One region of the Priestia sp. SRI_019 genome, then DNA from elsewhere that is predicted to be linked to it. Evidence: riboswitches for the same ligand, from Rfam matches in the RefSeq annotation. Region 1 holds a riboswitch; each other region holds the start of a gene.

Evidence for each region. A riboswitch is a leader RNA that binds a small molecule or an ion and turns the genes downstream of it on or off. The one in region 1 is predicted to bind cobalamin.
Region 2: another riboswitch for cobalamin. It lies ahead of nikA (nickel ABC transporter substrate-binding protein); the one in region 1 lies ahead of metE (5-methyltetrahydropteroyltriglutamate--homocysteine S-methyltransferase).
Region 3: another riboswitch for cobalamin. It lies ahead of AC2YJL_RS23280 (HoxN/HupN/NixA family nickel/cobalt transporter); the one in region 1 lies ahead of metE (5-methyltetrahydropteroyltriglutamate--homocysteine S-methyltransferase).
Region 4: another riboswitch for cobalamin. It lies ahead of AC2YJL_RS11140 ((2Fe-2S) ferredoxin domain-containing protein); the one in region 1 lies ahead of metE (5-methyltetrahydropteroyltriglutamate--homocysteine S-methyltransferase).

What each region holds. Positions count from the first base shown of each region.
Region 1 is NZ_JBYCZN010000001.1:1,230,782-1,235,445, reverse strand. Features, by position in the region: gene metE (5-methyltetrahydropteroyltriglutamate--homocysteine S-methyltransferase) at 116-2,410, opposite strand; cobalamin riboswitch at 2,560-2,748, opposite strand; SAM riboswitch class I at 2,828-2,938, opposite strand; gene AC2YJL_RS06475 (hypothetical protein) at 3,018-3,269, opposite strand; partial or broken gene AC2YJL_RS06470 (hypothetical protein) at 3,470-3,697, opposite strand; gene AC2YJL_RS06465 (metallophosphoesterase family protein) at 3,852-4,664, opposite strand, start outside.
Region 2 is NZ_JBYCZN010000006.1:28,901-33,564, reverse strand. Features, by position in the region: gene AC2YJL_RS23735 (GNAT family N-acetyltransferase) at 276-803, opposite strand; gene nikA (nickel ABC transporter substrate-binding protein) at 873-2,414, opposite strand; cobalamin riboswitch at 2,558-2,747, opposite strand; gene ftsZ (cell division protein FtsZ) at 2,750-3,754, opposite strand; gene AC2YJL_RS23720 (tautomerase family protein) at 4,114-4,503, opposite strand.
Region 3 is NZ_JBYCZN010000005.1:115,941-120,604, reverse strand. Features, by position in the region: gene AC2YJL_RS23305 (DUF418 domain-containing protein) at 1-1, shown strand, start outside; gene AC2YJL_RS23300 (ABC transporter permease) at 29-721, shown strand; gene AC2YJL_RS23295 (ABC transporter ATP-binding protein) at 723-1,655, shown strand; gene AC2YJL_RS23290 (undecaprenyl-diphosphatase) at 1,802-2,395, shown strand; gene AC2YJL_RS23285 (organic hydroperoxide resistance protein) at 2,545-2,964, shown strand; cobalamin riboswitch at 3,069-3,251, shown strand; gene AC2YJL_RS23280 (HoxN/HupN/NixA family nickel/cobalt transporter) at 3,385-4,182, shown strand; gene AC2YJL_RS23275 (M20 family metallopeptidase) at 4,445-4,664, shown strand, end outside.
Region 4 is NZ_JBYCZN010000002.1:167,978-172,641, forward strand. Features, by position in the region: gene AC2YJL_RS11125 (cation:dicarboxylate symporter family transporter) at 1-981, shown strand, start outside; gene AC2YJL_RS11130 (M42 family metallopeptidase) at 1,089-2,126, shown strand; gene AC2YJL_RS11135 (hypothetical protein) at 2,478-2,636, shown strand; cobalamin riboswitch at 2,784-2,962, shown strand; cobalamin riboswitch at 3,081-3,260, shown strand; gene AC2YJL_RS11140 ((2Fe-2S) ferredoxin domain-containing protein) at 3,363-3,743, shown strand; gene cobJ (precorrin-3B C(17)-methyltransferase) at 3,757-4,664, shown strand, end outside.

The DNA.
Region 1 (4,664 bases):
CTTTAAAAAGATACAAAAATGTAGGGGAAGTGTCAATGGATATTTTTGGCCTTTTAAAAACCCATAAGACCAAGCAGTGTAGCGTTTACACTGCTTGGTCTTTACTTTCTTATCATTAAACGTTTTGTAATAAATTTTTTCTGGTTTGTTTTGCAGACTCAACCATCACTTTTAAAGCTTCAACCGTCTCGCTGATTCCTCTTGTTTTAAGGCCGCAGTCGGGATTAATCCAAAATAATGCAGGATCAAGTACTTGCAGAGCGCGGTCAATGTTTCGCTGAAGCTCTTCAAGCTTCGGTACGCGCGGGCTGTGGATATCATATACGCCAAGTCCGATTCCTTGATTGTACGTATGTTTTTCAAACGCATAAATTAGTTCACCGTGGCTTTTAGATGTTTCAATAGAAATCACGTCGGCATCAAGCGCTTTGATTGCATCAATAATCTCTTCAAATTCTGAATAGCACATATGGGTGTGAATTTGCGTCTCGTTTTGCACCGATACCGTGGCTAGCTTGAACGCATACACCGCAGCGTTTAAGTAGCTGTCCCAGTTTTCTCGTTTTAACGGCAGTCCTTCACGCAGCGCCGGTTCATCTACTTGAATCATCGAGATGCCCTGACTTTCAAGTGCTTCTACTTCTTTTCTAAGAGCAAGCGCAATTTGATTTGCCACGTCGTAGCGCGGGATATCATCACGCACAAACGACCAGTTTAAAATCGTAATCGGACCCGTCAGCATTCCTTTAACCGGCTTATTGGTTAAAGACTGTGCGTAGACCGTTTCTTTGATCGTCATCGCCTGCTCGTACGATACATCTCCGTAAATAAGCGGCGGCTTCACGCAGCGAGAACCGTAAGATTGCACCCAGCCAAACTTCGTAAACTGAAAGCCTCCTAATTTCTCACCGAAGTATTCGACCATGTCCGTACGCTCAAACTCTCCGTGCACAAGGACATCTAAGCCGATGTTTTCTTGAATTTCGATCCATTTTTTTATTTCCTCGTTAATGTACGCTTCATATGCTTCATCGCTTAACTCGCCTTTACGCCATTTTAGACGCTCTTTTCGCACTTCTTTTGTTTGCGGAAAGCTTCCAATCGTTGTCGTTGGAAGAAGCGGCAGTTGAAAAGCTTCTTGCTGAACGCGCTGACGTACGTCAAACGGCGCTTGTCGCTCTGCTTTATAGCTATGCAGCTGCTTCAGCTCTTTTTGCACGTCTTGATGATTTCGAAAAGATGATCCATTTAATGCTTGAATTGCCTGTTTGTTTACGCTTATTTCTTCTTCTATTGCTTCTTTTCCTTGCTGCACCGCTTTTGTTAAAAGCGTGATTTCCTTCAGCTTTTCATCTGCAAAAGACAGTGCGTTTTTTAGAATTGGCTCAATGGTTTTTTCGCTTTTCACCGTGACAGGAACATGTAATAAACTTGATGAAGGCTGCAGAATCAAACGGTCTTTTGATACGGCTTTTTCAATTTCACTGATCGTTAAAAGCTGTTCGTCCAAATTTTCACGCCAAATGTTTCGTCCGTCAATCACTCCTGCTGCCAGCACTTTATCAGTTGGAAAACCATATTTATTAAGAGCCGTGAGATTTTCGCCTCGGTCATGCACAAAGTCTAAACCGATTCCTTCAACAGGAAGAGACACAACTTCTTTGTAGTGATCAACGCTGTCAAAATACGTTTGCAAAATGACTTTTACATTCGGTGACGCTTCCTTCAAAGTTTGATAGACTTCTGTGTACAGTGCCAGGTCTTCTTTTGATAGCGTTGTAGCTAAAACCGGCTCATCTATTTGTACCCACTCTACTCCTTCTGCCTGCAGCTCCGCTAAGATAGTTGCATAAAGCGGAACAAATTGTTCAACTACTTCTTTAAACTCACTTTTTTTATATCCTTTTGACAGCTTCACAAATGTTACTGGACCTAAAATAACGGGCTTGCCTTCAATATTCAGCTTCTGTTTTGCTTCTTTGTAAAATTGAAGCGGGCGATTTTCTACAAGTGCGGGCGTACATTTGTCAAGCTCTGGTACGATGTAGTGATAATTTGTGTTAAACCATTTTGTCATCGTAGAGGCTACCGCACCTTTTGTTCCTCGCGCGATGTCAAAATACGTTTCAAGCGATACCGGTCCTCCGTCATAATCAAAGCGCTTTGGCACTAGACCAAACATAGTCGCTGTATCTAGCACATGATCGTATAAGCTAAAATCGCCGACTGGAATTAATTCAATCCCTGCGTCACGCTGTTTTTTCAGATTCACTAGACGAAGAGCTTCAATTTCCTGCAAAAAGATATCTTTCTCTAGTTTTCCTGCCCAAAACTGCTCAAGCGCTTTTTTCCATTCTCGTTTTTCACCAATTCTTGGATAACCTAAGTTTGAACTTTTTACACTGCTCATTTTTTCCACTCCCTGTATATTTTTTATCGATAAACTAAAAAATCTCTCTTTTCGAAATGAAAAGAGAGATGATACGCATACTTAACTAAAGTTGAGATATCCTGTTTTTCTCAACACGTATTCCTCACTCCTCTCTATATCCCGTAGAGCTTAAGTGCATACAACAGGCAGGTCTCCTGACTTAGGTTCATCGCTTCCTATCCCTTCCCATTTCAATATGAAACAGTGGTTAATAAGTTGCTCCCCATTACAGTGGCGGGACCGCGCCGGCTTTTCACCGGTCTTCCCTTTTAAGCTGCATACATTCGTTACACAGCACCTGATGCATTTTTATAAAATTGTTCATTCAAAACATATTCACATAAAATAAAAAGCCTCTCTATCATGAATAGAGAGGCATAGTATCTATGAAATCCTCTCTTATTTTTCAAAGCTGTACGCTTTGCAGGATGTAGCACCTTTTCAACAAAAATGTTAAATGGTTGCCGGGCTTCACAGGGCCAGTCCCTCCGCCTCTCTCAATAAGAGTTTTAATTGTTTATAATATTTTGAATGTAGAGTCATCTTAACACCTTAGATTTATGTTGTCAAAAATTTTTTTAAAAAATCAGTTTTCAGGAGGCGTTGACGCTAATTTTTGCCTTAATAATTTGTAATCATCTTTTCGATGTGTTTCGATTAAATCTTTTGCTCCCTGGTGATATCCTGACGAATAAATGTACTCTACCGCTGTTTCGATAAGCTTTCTTTTTTCTTCGGCACACTCCCGGTCCATTAGGGGGAACAGTCTACCTAAAAGGTCATTTAAATCTTCCTTGATAAAACGATCAAGTCCTTCTTGCATCTTTTCATTTGCCATGATTGCTCCTCCATTTGCTGTGTATGTTCTAAGCCTCTATAAACAGGCATTTCACTGTAAATTTTAAGATAAAGTTAAGTCATTAAACAGTATATCAAGTGAATGTTTTTCTTCAATTACATATGTAATACAAATATATGACAAATATAGAGAATATATCATCATTCATTATCTATTATAACGTTTGACTGAGCCTTCTGCTACAAGGTTTCGTACGGTTTTCCAAAAGAGGTTGAGACATCACGAAATGAATCTAATCTAAAGACAAATGGGTACATGAGCTGAATCACTTTTGACACCGCTGTTGATTTCCGTACAAGACTTCGCTTTCCGCGGGCGGTCGCTGAGCCTCCTCGTCACATACGTTCCTGTGGGGTCTCACCTGTTCCGCTTTTCCCGCAGGAGTCTTCGTCTTGTCCTCCAATCACCTGCTAGAAAGACCTATACACATGAAACCTACGTTTACCCTAACAAAAAAGCGAACCACTAATCACACATCTTGATCGATGATTCGTTTCACTTCGTCCAAAACCCTTTTGTTCCAGCCTCTTTTTTTGAACCTAGCTTTCTACTTTCTTGTTTTTACAAACAATGTCTTCGAGGTCCTCCAAAATCCTTCCAAAGAAGAGGACCTAAAATGTCGTACCTGCTTACAAAAAACTCTGTAAAATTATAATTATTTAAAATTAAAGGCGGCTCAAAATCAAGGGGAGCACCGGCGCCTCCTGACAATACAAAATCAGTGCCTCTTCCAAGCGTAAACGACCCGTTTCTATTTTTTCTAATAAACTGCTCGTCATACGCATGCACGTGGCTGACTAACACTTTTTTCACGCGGTGTTCTTGAATTAAATCAAAAAATTCTTGACTTTGAGGAGTCGTTACAGGAAACCCTTCAAGGTTTGTCCACCGACCGATATTTGGCTGTGCATGCATGGCTATAACGGTATTACGAGGAGCACCCTCTAGCTGCTGTTCTAAATAATGAAGCTCTCTATCTGTAAATCCATATATTTTGTTTTTGGGACTGATGACATTATTTAATGCGATGCACCGGAAGTTAAAGACAGGAATATCAATGACCCAGTGTACTTTTCCGATAGTGGCTCTGAAGTTTTCGAGATTGCTTTCATCAAGGTACAGTTCATCATGATTCCCTACGCATACAAACATAGGAATGTTTGGTGCGATTCTTTCAACAACTTTAACAAAATGCTCCAAATACTCTTTTTTCCCTGTATAGACGGTGTCTCCCCCATGAATAATAAACAGCGGGTTCAATTCTACCGCCTTTTTTAACACAAGCTCAAATTCACCGCTCATCGTGAAACAATCATCGTTTGGTCCGTCACCTCTGCTGTCTCCCATAAAAACAAAGTTAAATGGATCTCTCGG
Region 2 (4,664 bases), on a different contig from region 1:
CAATCGGCTCACACATGTAGGATATTGATTTAACACTAACAAAGTACAACACAACACTAGTAATTATATAATATATTTCATTATTTTGAAAGCGATTTCATATATATTTTTAAAAATATTTTGTTATTTGTTTTTCATAGAAAAAAACCACGTTTCAGCCAATTCGAAATGTGGTTCTTTTCTGTAAGGACTTGCCCTACAGGCTATAAATGTAAGTACGCTTATTATAGCATGAGCTCTTATCTAGATTCTATGGTAATTACTGTATAATATTGTTACATTACGACTGGTTGTATTTTTCTGTCCATGTGCAGCGTATTCCATGGCTCTTCCTGTTCAGCAAGCCTTTCGATAAAACCTTGTGAAGTCCAAAATGGGATAGCCCCCGGTAAAAAAGGATGAGTATGCAGATACAACGTGTCATAAAAATGATTTTGAGCAAATTGTTCCACTGCTTTTAACAGCTGCTGTCCAATGCCTAGACGCCGGTACGCTGGATCGACATAGCATTTTACAATCTCAGCTGCAGTTTTATGTTCATATCGCTTTTTTAATGCATGAAACCTTCCATCGTAAGCGTATAAACCAATTGTTCCAATTACTTGTTGATTTTCCGTGACAGCTGCAAAAAAAGCAGCGCCTTTCGCTTGAACATAATGTTCATTAAAATGAAGCAAATCTACAGGAAGCTGATTTTTTTGCAGCATAGGAAATAGCTCATTCCGTATATTCATGACAAACTGAACCACTTCCGCATCTTTTTCTGTTACTTCTTTAATTTGATACATTTGTACTTCTTGCACGTTTACTGTCACATCCTTTTTTCTATCATTGTATACTTTCTCGTTTTCCTATAGGAACAACAATATTGACTACGGCGTTACGTCTAAATGCTGAGTCAGCATATAATACTCACTGGGATTTGTTGTCCAATTTTTCACTTGTTGATTATAAGCAACAACAATGTTTGGATGTACAATCGATGATGTCAGCATTTTTCTATTAATCAAAGCGGTTGCTTGCTTGGCTAGCTGATTTCGTTTTGCGTCATCTACGGTTGAATTTAACTGTTCTATCATTTTTGTTAGCGTATCGTCATTAATTCGACTGGCATTTAAACCACCGCCCGGCAAATAGTTCGTGCTTAAATAATAGCTGGCATCCCCTCTAGGTGCTGTGATAAGGCTGTACAATGCTAAATCCCAATCATCTTTTGCCATTACATATTCATCGCTATCTTCAACTAGGTGAATTTTAATAGAAATTCCTAACTCTTTGGCATTAGACTGTATAAGCTGAGCAATTAAAGGCAGTTCTGGCAGAGAGCTGTATGTGACAAGAGAGAGCGATAGTGGCTTTCCATTTTTGATTGCTTTGTCATTTTTGATTTGATAGCCTGCTTTCTCTAAATATTTTTTAGCAGATGTCATACCTCTTTGCTCGTTAGCAGTATTATCAGCAAAAGGAAATTGAGATAAAAATGGACCTCGAGCCGCTGCCGCTTGATTGTTCATTATGCTGCTGACAATTTCTTTTCGGTTCAATAAGGTATCGATAGCTTTTCTTACATTTTCGTCTTTTAATGCGTCATTGGTTTGGTTATAAAGCAATAAATGAGTACGCACACTAGGTACTCCGCTTACTTTGAAAGACGAATTCGCTTGTAAAGTGCTCAAGCTTTCTAAAGGCGGCCGATAAATAATATCGGCTGTCCCGGACTGAAGAGCTGCAACTCGCGCATTTGCATCTTCGTTAAATGCAAAGATCGCATTTTTCAATTTCACTTTTCCATTCCAATAATGTTCATATCTTTCTAACTTCACTTGATTTCCTTGATCGAAAGTCAAAACGTGAAATGGACCTGTACCAATGGGCTTCTTAGCTATATTAGAAACATCAACATCTATAATAGCTGTGTTTGGATGCACTAACTCAGAAGGGAATTTAGGCATTGGTTCTTTTAATGTAATTGTCAGCGCATGACCGTTCGATTTCATTTCTTTAATATTTAAAGCGTTTTTCATCGCATAACTTTGATCTATCGTTCTTTGAAGAGAAGACTTAACAGCATTTGCATCCAGCGCTTTTCCATTTTGAAACGTGATGTTCTTTCTTATCATAAATGTCCATGTAAGGCCGTTATCTTTCGTTTCCCACTTTTCAGCAAGCCAAGGCTTTATTTTTAAATCGTCGCTGATTTTAACAAGCGTCTCCCCTACTCCCGCACGAACTGCTGTATAATTATCGTCGGTATGAGGATCAAGCGTTGCAGATGTAAAATTAAATAAAAACGTCACACTTTTATCCGTTTTCTTTCTTTCTTTTATACTTATGCTCTCTTCATTAGGAGCGCAAGCAGTGAGGCAAAGTAACACAAGAAATATCATAGATACGAGCTTTTTATTATTTATCATTGATTTTCCCACCTTCTATTTTAATACAAAAAAAAGCACTTCTAAAAAGAAGTGCTTGTCTTCACAACAAATTCAGATAAACGTATCCCTTGTTTATCTTATTTTTGATTCTGCCAAAACACCTCCCTATCCTCGTAGGTTATTGTGTGCTGAGATTTATGGCAGGTCTCCTGGCTTCAAGTCATTGCCTTATACCGCCTTCCCGTCTCTAAATAGACAGTGGCTTTTTGACATAAGGCTCCTTGTTACAGTGGCGGGACCGCTCCGGATTTGCACCGGATTCCCTTTTAAGGCAATTGAAAAACAATTGCCACCATAAAAGCTGGTTATTTAATTTAGTAGCGTGCTCTTGAAACTCTAGAAGTAGAAGCTGATGGTGAAACATCTTCATCATCAAATCCAGTGGCAATAACGGTTACCATCATTTCGTCCTTTAAATCTTCATTAATCACAGATCCAAAAATCATATTTAAGTCCTGATCAGAAGCAGACGTGACAATATCTGCTGCTTCCTGTACTTCGTAAAGACTCAAGCTGCTGCCGCTCGTAATGTTCAACAGCACGCCTCTTGCTCCATCAATCGATGCATCTAGCAGCGGACTAGAAATGGCTTTTTTTGCTGCTTCAATTGCCCGGTCTGATCCGGAAGCTCGTCCGATACCCATAAGCGCAAATCCTTGATTAGACATGATTGTTTTTACATCAGCAAAGTCAAGGTTAATCAGCCCCGGAACAGCGATTAAATCTGAAATACCTTGAATACCTTGGCGAAGAACATTATCTGCTTCACGGAATGCTTCAAGCATAGGCGTCTTTTTATCGACAATTTCAAGCAAGCGGTCGTTTGGAATCACAATAAGGGTATCTACCGATTCATTCATCGCAGTAATACCCCCTACTGCTTGCTTCGTACGTTTATTTCCTTCAAACTTGAACGGGCGAGTGACTACTCCAATTGTTAAAGCATTTAGTTCACGGGCAATTTGGGCAATAACCGGAGCTGCTCCAGTACCGGTTCCTCCGCCCATGCCAGCTGTTACGAATACCATGTCTGCGCCTTGCAGTACTTCTTGAATTTGTTCTCTGCTTTCTTCGGCTGCTTCTCTTCCTACTTCTGGATTAGCTCCTGCACCTAATCCTCGCGTTAAGGCCGCACCAATCTGCATTTTCACATCTGCTTTAGATAAGTTAAGCGCCTGAGCATCCGTATTAACGGCGATAAATTCTACTCCTTGGACACCGTGTTCAATCATACGGTTAACGGTGTTATTTCCTCCACCGCCAACCCCAATTACTTTAATTCGCACTAACGGCGATACATCTGCATCAAATCCAAACATTCTAAGTTCCTCCTCAATGATCAAAATTACTTTCTCTTATTATCCGAAAAAACACGTGAAGAACCTTTTACTCCTATGTTTAACGCGTAACTGTTCTTTTGTTTTACAGATTTTATACACTTCTCTTTTAACCTTTAAATCTTTACATCTTTATGTAAATTTATTGTTGTTCTAAAATTAGTACGCCGAACTCTTTTATGGTTTTTCCACTCAAAATGGCATATAAGCTTATTGTATCATTCATTTGACAGATGTCTGTATTTAATTTTGAGTAAGATGTGACTAAGAGAATAATATTTTTATAGACAAAATGAGAAAAAGCCCTTAGAAATAAGGGCTTCTCTAGATAATAAACCGTTTTATAATTTCCCAGTTAAGAATTGAGCCTCTCCCATGCCAAAGCTCCAGTCAGCATTACCGTTTTCAACAATCGAAATCATAATGTCGTTTGGCTGAATGCCGCAGCTCTCTCCAAGCTCTTTTACAATTAATCTGTAAAGAGCTTGCTTTTGCTCTTCTGTTCGCTGTTTACTCGTTACACTTATAATAACCAAATCCTTGCTTCTCTCAAAGCCAAGACCTGTATCTTCAATAATCATTTCATGAGCAGGATGCTGATGTACAATTTGATAACGGTCGCGCTCCGGGACGCCAAAGGCTTCTAGCATCGCTCGGTGAGCAGCGTCTAGTAATGTTTTTAACTCTTTTTCATCTCTTCCTTCTATTACATCAAATCTAAGTAATGGCACACTAAGTAACCTCCAGCTTTTTGTCTAATATATTATTGCCTCATCATATCACAACTATCATTTGTTAAAAAAAGATATGCTATTCACAATGTGCTCTCTAGTGAAAGAGACCTCAAACGCTTCAATAAAAGCTGAACCTACTAAAAAGAAATGAGCAGCAT
Region 3 (4,664 bases), on a different contig from region 1:
ATAGCGATCAAACTTATGTAAAAAGGAGATTTTAAAAATGTGGGCCATTAGTATAAAAGAGTTTCAAAGCTTATTTAAAAGTATTAAATCAATTATCGTTATTTTAATCGTATGCGGTGCTTCCTATGGAATAGCTTATGTAGTTAGCCAATTTGGAGGTCAATTGACAAGTGCACAAATTCAAGATGGAGCTAACGGTGGAATTTTGCTGATGCTTCTAGGGTTCGGACCTTTATTTATTTCAAGTCTTTCTCATAATGTTATTAATCAAGAAATTAAAGCAAGAACAGCTAGATTTTTAGTTACCAAAACATCAAGAGATCGTATTATATTAGGGAAATTCTTAGGTATTTGTTGTTTCTGGCTTGTTTGTATTTGTATTTCATTTCTACTGATTGCGTTTATTTCGCATCATTTTTCTTTTTTTACATTTTTAGAGTGTCTACTATTCACTATGTGTATGATCTCATTTGTATTAATGCTTTCAGCTTTGATGCCAAATCCAACTCATACTATGTTTTTATCAATTATTTTATCGTTTGTTCTACCGGTACTGAGCGTGTGGAGCATATTTTCATCAAAAGCGTACATTGCATGGTTTAAGTATGTGACACCCTACTACTATTTAAAGTTGGAGAAAGGGTATCTACCAGTTCTTCTTATTTTTGCAGCATGTTGTTTATATACGGCACTTTGGAGTTTTAAAAGGAGAGAAGTATAATATGTATGCTATTGAAACAAGTAAATTAACTAAAAAGTATGGATCTAAAACAGTTGTTAACGGTATTAATTTACAGGTGCCACAAGGAGAAATTTACGGGTTTTTAGGAAGAAACGGAGCAGGGAAGTCTACCTTTATTAATATGCTTACCGGCGTTTCATTTCCTTCAGCAGGAGAATTTACGCTGCTGGGACAGAGTGATATTGATTTAGAGCTTCAGAAGAAAATAGGCGTTCTTCCTGACTATGCTAACTTTTATGATGAGATGACAGCGCTCGATCATTTGCGCTATTTTTTAAAGATAAACGACCATCGTTTTTCGAAAGAACACTGTAGTAATGTACTGAAGAAAGTAGGATTAGAAGGACATGACCATCAGAAAGTTGGAAAGTTTTCATTTGGAATGAAAAAGAAGTTAGGAATTGCTCAAGCAATTGTAACAGACCCGGATCTTATCTTTTTAGATGAACCAACTTTTGGAGTAGATATTGAATCTGCCCTTCACATTCATGAACTAATAAGAGAACTCCAAAATCAAGGCAAGACAATTTTTATGACGTCTCATAATTTAAATGAAGTTGAGAAGATTTGTACACGTGTAGCGATTATGAAAAATGGGGTCATTTTAATAGAAGGTACAATGGAAGAGCTGCGCTTTCAATATCAAACGAAAAAGACGGTGATGATCAAACATGATCCTTATCCAAACAGTCACAAAGAATACATTCAACAGTTTTTCCGTACGTTGAGTCCCGAAGTTGAATACCATCACATGTACACAAAAGTGATGCTTCAAAAAGAAAGAAATATTCCTCTTATTATTCGCGAATTGATTCAATGCGGCATCGACATTTATCAAGTTCACGTCGAAGAACCTTCTTTAGAAGAAATCTTTTTGCAAAAAAATATTGTGGATCACTCACAGGTGAGTTAATGAGCGACAGTCTGTTGATTTACTACTCAGCCTGAATACATTATTTATAAATACCAGTTAGGAAGCTTCTGACAAAAACATGTTCATTTTCTCAAGAAACTGATAAGATAGCTAATGACATTTAAAAATAAGAAAGGATTTCGATTATGTTATCAGCTATCAATTCAGTAGATTATACCATTTTTCACGCGGTGAATCAGTATGCCTCACACGTCAAGCCTCTAGATTCGCTGATGGTATTCTTTGCAGATTATGCCCAGTATGTACTTATCGTTTTACTCGGCTTGTTTTTACTTATTAATAAAAACGGCAGCCGTGTTGTAGCATTTCAAGCTTTATGTGCTTGTGCCACAGGAATCATTATCAATAAAGTGATTAGTTTATTTGCTTATCGAGATCGTCCGTTTATCTCTCACCACGTGAATCAGCTTATTGATCACGCCGCAAATTCTTCATTTCCAAGCGATCATGCTACATCTGCATTAGTTATCACTTTTACCATTTGGCTGCATTTCAAACGTTCAGGGCGCATGTGGGTTGTCATGGGCGTACTCATTGCCTTTTCACGCGTATGGGTTGGCGTTCATTATCCATTTGATGTGTTAACAGGAGCCGTTTTAGGCTGCGTGCTGGCGCTGTTTATTCATTATGTTATTTTTAATACGAAACTGATGAGGGCTATTACCAACTTGTCTATTTTTCGAAAATCAGCTTATGACGAACAGTCTCAATATTATTAAGAAAAAGTCGCAAATACGCGGCTTTTTTTTATTGGGAAATTTTTAATGTATTTAATACTTGTTTTTTAAAATTTAATTTTGTACAATTAAATTACAGAAACGATAAAAAATTTTTAATAAAATTAATGAAAAAGAGGAGAGGTTCATACATGAAAGCTTTATATGAAACAACAGTCGTTAACACAGGTGGAAGAACAGGAGAAGTTCACTCTTTAGATAACATCTTTAACTTAGACGTTGCAACACCTCCAGCACTTGGTGGAGAAGCAACAACAGCAACAAACCCAGAGCAGCTATTTGCAGCTGGATACAGCGCTTGTTTCAACAGCGCGTTAGAATTTATGTTGAAAAAACATAACGTAGAAATCAAAAGCAGTGAAGTAAAAGCTACTGTTCAGCTGCTTCCTGATAAAGCTGATCAAGGAGTGAAAATTGGAGTAGCGCTTGAAGCTCATATCGAAGGCTTAGATTTAGAAACAGCTAAAAAATATGTAGACCTAGCCCATTCATACTGCCCGTATTCAAAAGCAATCAGCGGCAACGTAGACGTAACGGTAGAAGTAGTTTAATTGCTTTAAAAAGCCCTGCTAAGCATGTAAAGCTTAGCAGGGCTTTTTATTTGAATTTTCTCTATTCATTTGTAAGGAGTACTAGTATAATGAGAAAGAAAATGAATCATTCGCACAGTTTAGGTGCTCTTACATAGCGTAAGAGGTAACAGGGAATCGAGTGCAAATCTCGAGCGGTCCAGCCACTGTAAGCAGGGAGTTTTCTATCTTATCGTCACTCAAAACGGGGAAGGCGGTAGAAAATGATGATCTCAAGCCAGGAGACCTACCTATTCTGTACACTTGACTCTTCTAGGAAAGAGGCGGTGTATCAAGGTACGCAGTGAGCAATTGCTGTTTATTTTCATATGCCGACACATCCTCAATTTCTATAGAATTGAGGCTTTTTTACGTTTTATTTTAAAAAAAGGAGTGTAGGAAATGGAAGGTTTATCAGTTTTTTTACTTGTCTTTTTATTAGGAATCAGGCACGGATTGGATGCAGATCACTTAGCTTTTATTGACGGCCAGACCCGATATAATTGGAGAATGGGCAGCCGCTTTGCCCCGTGGGTCGGAACGCTGTTTTCACTAGGTCATGGAGGAATGGTGGCCGTCACGGCCGGGGTGCTGGGCGTGGTGATGAAGAATTTTACGTTTCCATCATATTTCGATCATTTTGCATCTTGGGTATCCATTATCTCTCTCTTTCTGATTGGGACATTAAACACATATCATTTGCTTCGAACTAAAAATAAAGAAGAAGAGTTTCAGCTGAGCGGATTAAAAGGGAAGTTTATTCCGAAAATCGCAAAAGGAACAACGAATCCTTTTTTAATTATTCTTGTAGGTGCATTGTTCGCTTTAGCAGCCGAAACGGTCAGCCAAACGGCCGTGTGGTCTCTAGCTGTAGGGAATGCAGGCAAGTATACGCCGCTTTTATTAGGACTAATATTTATGTTTGGTATGATGCTCACAGATACAATCGATTCAATGATTGTACATAAAATGGTGAATGAATCGAGTAAGTTTGGGCAATCTGCTTCCCGCTTGATGGGCTGGGTTATTGTTGTCCTCGCGTATGGTGTGTCGTTCTATTTAGCATTCACTTTCTTTAACCCATGGGCCGAAGTAAACTTTGAAATGGTTGGCGTTATTCTGTTTATTTTCTTAGTGTCTATGTTTGTTTTTGTGAGTGTGAAGTCAAAAGGGAAAAATATTAAAATAAATGTCAATTAGTCAAACGAAAGCTTTAATCTGTTGAAGATTGAAGCTTTTTTGTATGAATTTGTTGAAGTTTATGGCTATTTTCGGTCGGTTATGAATAAGTTAAAGTATTATCTGTATTTAAAGGATGGAAAATTGTCTGAAAACCATTATAATTAAGGATAATTTAAGGTCGTTATGTGAAACGTAGAACATAGTTATACGTACGATAAATAAAAGCATTTAATGCAAGCAGCAGGGGTTTTCTAGAGGAGGAATTGATTTGAGTCAGGTAATGGTAGAACAAAGCGTGTTTAGTTATTTAAAAGAACACGAACAAGAGATGCTCGAAGATTTAGTGGGATTTGTGAAAAAAGAATCACCGTCCTACAGTAAAGAGTTAGTAGATCAGTGTGGAAAGTATTTAACGCAGCTGTTTCAAAAGCGTTTAGGGGTAGGGTACGAAATCATAGAAGAAAAAGAAGTAGGAAACCACTTGAAATTTACGATTGGAG
Region 4 (4,664 bases), on a different contig from region 1:
TTATTCCACCCTGGTGCAGGGGTTGACATGGGACATATTGAAAAAAGCGATATTTCTCAATATGAGGCAACGGCAAAAACGTCTGAAAGTACAGGGATTGCTCAAGAGCTTCTTCATATTGTTCCAACAAACGTGTTTCAATCGGTAGCAGAAGGTGATCTTTTACCAATCATTTTATTTTCCGTACTGTTTGGTGTAGGCGTAGCTTCGATTGGAGAGAGAGGAAAACCTGTTTTAGCCTTTTTTGAAGGCGTCTTGGATGCAATGTTTTGGGTAACTAATTTGGTGATGAAATTTGCTCCAGTAGGTGTATTTGCACTTATTGGTGTTAATATTATAAAGTTTGGTGTCGGATCACTTATTCCATTAGGAAAATTAGTGTTCGCCGTTTACTTCACCATGATTTTCTTTGTGCTTGTGGTTCTTGGAATTATTGCTAAAATGGCTGGAACAAGCATGTTTACGCTCATAAAAGTGTTAAAAGACGAGCTGCTTCTTGCTTTTACAACGGCAAGTTCAGAAGCCGTTTTACCGTCTCTTATCAAAAAGATGGAAGACTTCGGTTGTTCTAAATCGGTTACATCGTTCGTTATTCCAACGGGCTACACGTTTAACTTAGATGGTTCAACCATTTATCAGGCGCTGGCATCGCTGTTTATTGCTCAAATGTACGGCATCGACCTTTCCATTATGGATCAAATTCAGCTCCTTCTTGTGCTAATGTTAACCTCAAAAGGAATGGCTGGTGTACCAGGGGCATCGTTTGTAGTTGTACTTGCTACACTTGAATCTATGGGCTTCCCTCTTGAAGGCATGGCATTTATTGCAGGAATTGACCGCATTCTTGATATGATGCGTACCACAGTTAACGTAGTAGGAAATGCTTTAGCTGCCATTGTGATGTCGAAGTCTGAAGGCGAATTTGATAAGCAAAAATCATTAAACTATACAAATGGATTAAAGAAATCAAACATAGCTTAAAACAAAAAAGCCGGGCAGCTGCCCGGCTTTTTTGTTTGGATCTGCCTGTTATCTTTTTTGAAACATATGGTAAAATAAAAGAAATGAGAGACAAAGGAAGTGTCATAATGACGGAAACTGTTCAGTTAATTAAAAAGCTTGTTTCGATTCCCAGTCCTTCTGGAAATACAGAAAAGGTGATTTCATTTGTCGAAGACTATGTAAAAGAGCTAAATATTCAAACGTATCGCAATCGAAAAGGGGGCTTAGTCGCTACTATTCCCGGTAAAGATACAGATCACCACCGCATGCTGACGGCTCATGTTGATACATTAGGTGCTATGGTAAAAGAAATCAAATCGAGTGGGCGTCTAAAAATCGACCTGATTGGAGGGTTTCGCTACAATTCTATTGAAGGAGAATATTGTGAAATTGAAACTTCATCAGGAGAAGTATTTACAGGAACCATTCTTATGCATCAAACATCTGTTCATGTGTATAAAGATGCAGGGAAAGCTGAGCGGAATCAAGAAAATATAGAAATTCGATTGGATGAAAAAGTACATAGCGCAGAAGATGTTCGCAGCCTTGGAATTGAAGTTGGCGACTTTGTTTCGTTTGATCCTCGTGTAGAAATAACAAAAAGGGGTTTTATTAAATCTCGTCATCTCGATGATAAAGCAAGCGTAGCTTTATTGCTTCAGCTCATGAAAACAATTCAAGAAGAACAGATCGAACTGCCATACACTACGCATTTTCTCATTTCAAATAATGAAGAAATTGGATACGGAGGAAATTCGAATATTACGCCTCAAACAGTAGAATACTTAGCAGTTGATATGGGTGCTATGGGAGATGGACAATCTACTGATGAATACACTGTGTCTATTTGTGTAAAAGATTCAAGCGGCCCATATCATTACGGTTTGAGAAAGCATTTGGTGGAGCTAGCTAAGCAGCATGATATTCAGTACAAATTAGATATTTATCCATTTTACGGATCAGATGCTTCTGCTGCTATTCGTGCGGGACACGATATCGTACACGGCTTAATTGGTCCAGGAATTGATTCTTCTCATGCGTTTGAGAGAACGCATCAAGATTCATTGAATCATACGTATAAGCTTCTCTATTACTATATTCAGTCGAACATGGTTCTGCTTTAAGAAAGGGATATTTAATTAGTGTATTTTTATGCAAAATAAAGAACAGGATGGGATTACGATGTCTGTTCTTTCCTTTCTTAAAAAAGAAGCCAGCTGTCCGGCTTCTTTTTTTTAATAAATACTATATATTTTTTACTGGTGGAGCAATAGGTGATTAAAAAAGCACCTTTTTAAAGAGATACAATACTGCTTAAACCTTTTGTACATTTTGTTCATTTACAGAAGTTAAAATGTTTTTAAATTTTTAAAAGTTTCTTGTGACAAGTTTTGTAGAATGGGTTTTCAAAAGGAAATGGTTTCGTCATAATGTGGATATAGCGATCACTACAATAATCGGAGGCGAATCTTTTCATGTGGGTACTGACGGTATATGCTGGAAAAGAAATGAAAATGTTTGAATTTGAAACTGAAAAGCAGGCGAGAGAAGCTTTTGCCAAAACAAATGGCTGTAAAGTTCTTTCAGAAGTCGTGTATTATAATGATCCTCATTTAACATTGGTAGCTATATAAGTAGAAAAACAAGAGCTGATTTTTTGCTCTTGTTTTTTTATGGCTCTTTATATCCTATAAAAAGAATAGAGTTGAAATAAAAAAAAATGTACGCTATGATATGGTAGTTACTTCTATTATTCTGATAGTTTAAAAGGTTCATATATATCAAACAGCAACAGTAAAGATGCCAAGAAGGCTTAATAGGGAAACTGGTGAAAGACCAGTACTGCCCCCGCAACTGTAAGTGTGGACGAACGAGTATAACCACTGTGGAAGAATCACGGGAAGGTTCTCAAGTAGAATGATACACAAGTCAGGAGACCTGTCTTTATTGTGAAGTTTCTATTTCTCCGGGGAGCGGGAAGGGAAACGTTGGCTTAAAGTGGCATTCGTGTACACTCTTATTCTGACGTTTTACCCGCTCGCATATTAGCGAAGCGGGTTTTTCTCATGTCGCAAAACTACATATCGTGCAAAAAAGGTGCGCAATGTTTACATTGCGTTAAATGGGAAGTCTGGTGTGAAGCCAGCGCGGTACCCGCCACTGTGAAGATGAGCTGATTGCATATGCCACTGTATTCGGGAAGGCGCAATCAAGTGATGAATCGAAGCCAGGAAACCAGCCTTTTTCTAATGCGAAGCTTACCCTACGGGATATAGGTGGAAGTGCAAAAACTTAGTTTGAATTTTTCTGCGCCTCTATCAATGATAGAGGCGCTTTTTTTAGTAAAGGAGCGAATGAGTGTGACGACGTGGAACTTAAATGGAACAAAACATCACGTATTGATTTGTAATGGAAGCAGCTGTATGAGAAAAGGTGGAGAAGAAGCCACCCAAGCTATTCGAAATAAAGTGACGGAACTGGATTTGGATGAAACGGTTCATACAACGCGTACACGCTGTAATGGACGATGCAAAGATGCTCCTGTAGCTATTGTGTATCCTTCAGGAGATTGGTACAAGCAGGTCACTGAAACCGTGGCTCACCGGATTGTCGAAGAACATTTAGCAGGAGGCTGCAGTATAAAGGAATCGCTTATTTATGAATATGATCAAAATGGTTTCGTTTCTCCGGAAAACAGTGACTCCATAGAAGGAATTGACAAAGTAAAAAGTAACGCATAAAGGAGGAGCTAGCATGAAAGGTAAACTGTTAGTTATCGGATTTGGGCCGGGAAGCTTTGAACATATTACACAGCGAGCAAGAGAAGCCATTCAAGAAAGTGATATGATCATCGGTTACAAAACCTATGTGGAATTAATTCAAGGACTGTTAACGAATCAGCAAATTATTAGTACAGGAATGACCGAAGAAGTAAGCCGTGCACAAGAAGCTGTAAAGCAAGCGGAAGCAGGAAAAACCGTGGCTGTCATTTCAAGCGGAGATGCAGGAGTATATGGAATGGCAGGCCTTGTGTATGAAGTGTTGATTGAAAAAGGCTGGAAAAAAGAAACGGGCGTAGAGCTGGAAGTAATTCCTGGCATTTCGGCTATCAATTCATGCGCATCTCTCCTTGGAGCGCCCGTGATGCACGACGCTTGTACAATTAGTTTAAGTGACCACCTTACGCCTTGGGAACTAATTGAAAAAAGAATCGAAGCAGCTGCACAAGCAGATTTTGTAGTGGCTTTTTACAACCCAAAAAGCGGAAGACGAACAAGACAAATTGTTGAAGCACAGAGGATTTTATTAAAGTACCGTTCTCCTGATACGCCTGTTGGTCTTGTGAAAAGCGCTTATCGTGACCGTGAAGAAGTCGTAATGACCAACTTAAAAGACATGTTAAATCATGAAATTGGCATGCTGACTACCGTTGTTGTCGGGAATTCATCTACGTTCTTTTACGACGATTTAATGATTACCCCGCGCGGGTATCAGCGGAAATATACCCTCAACCAAACGGAGCAGCCGCTAAGACCGCATCAGCGACTTCGAAAAGAAGCAGAACCATGGGCTCTCGATCAAGAAGAGACTGTAAAGCAAACAGCTTCAGCTATTGAAGCAGTTCAGACCAAACCAGAAGAACCAGCAACTTCACGAGCTCT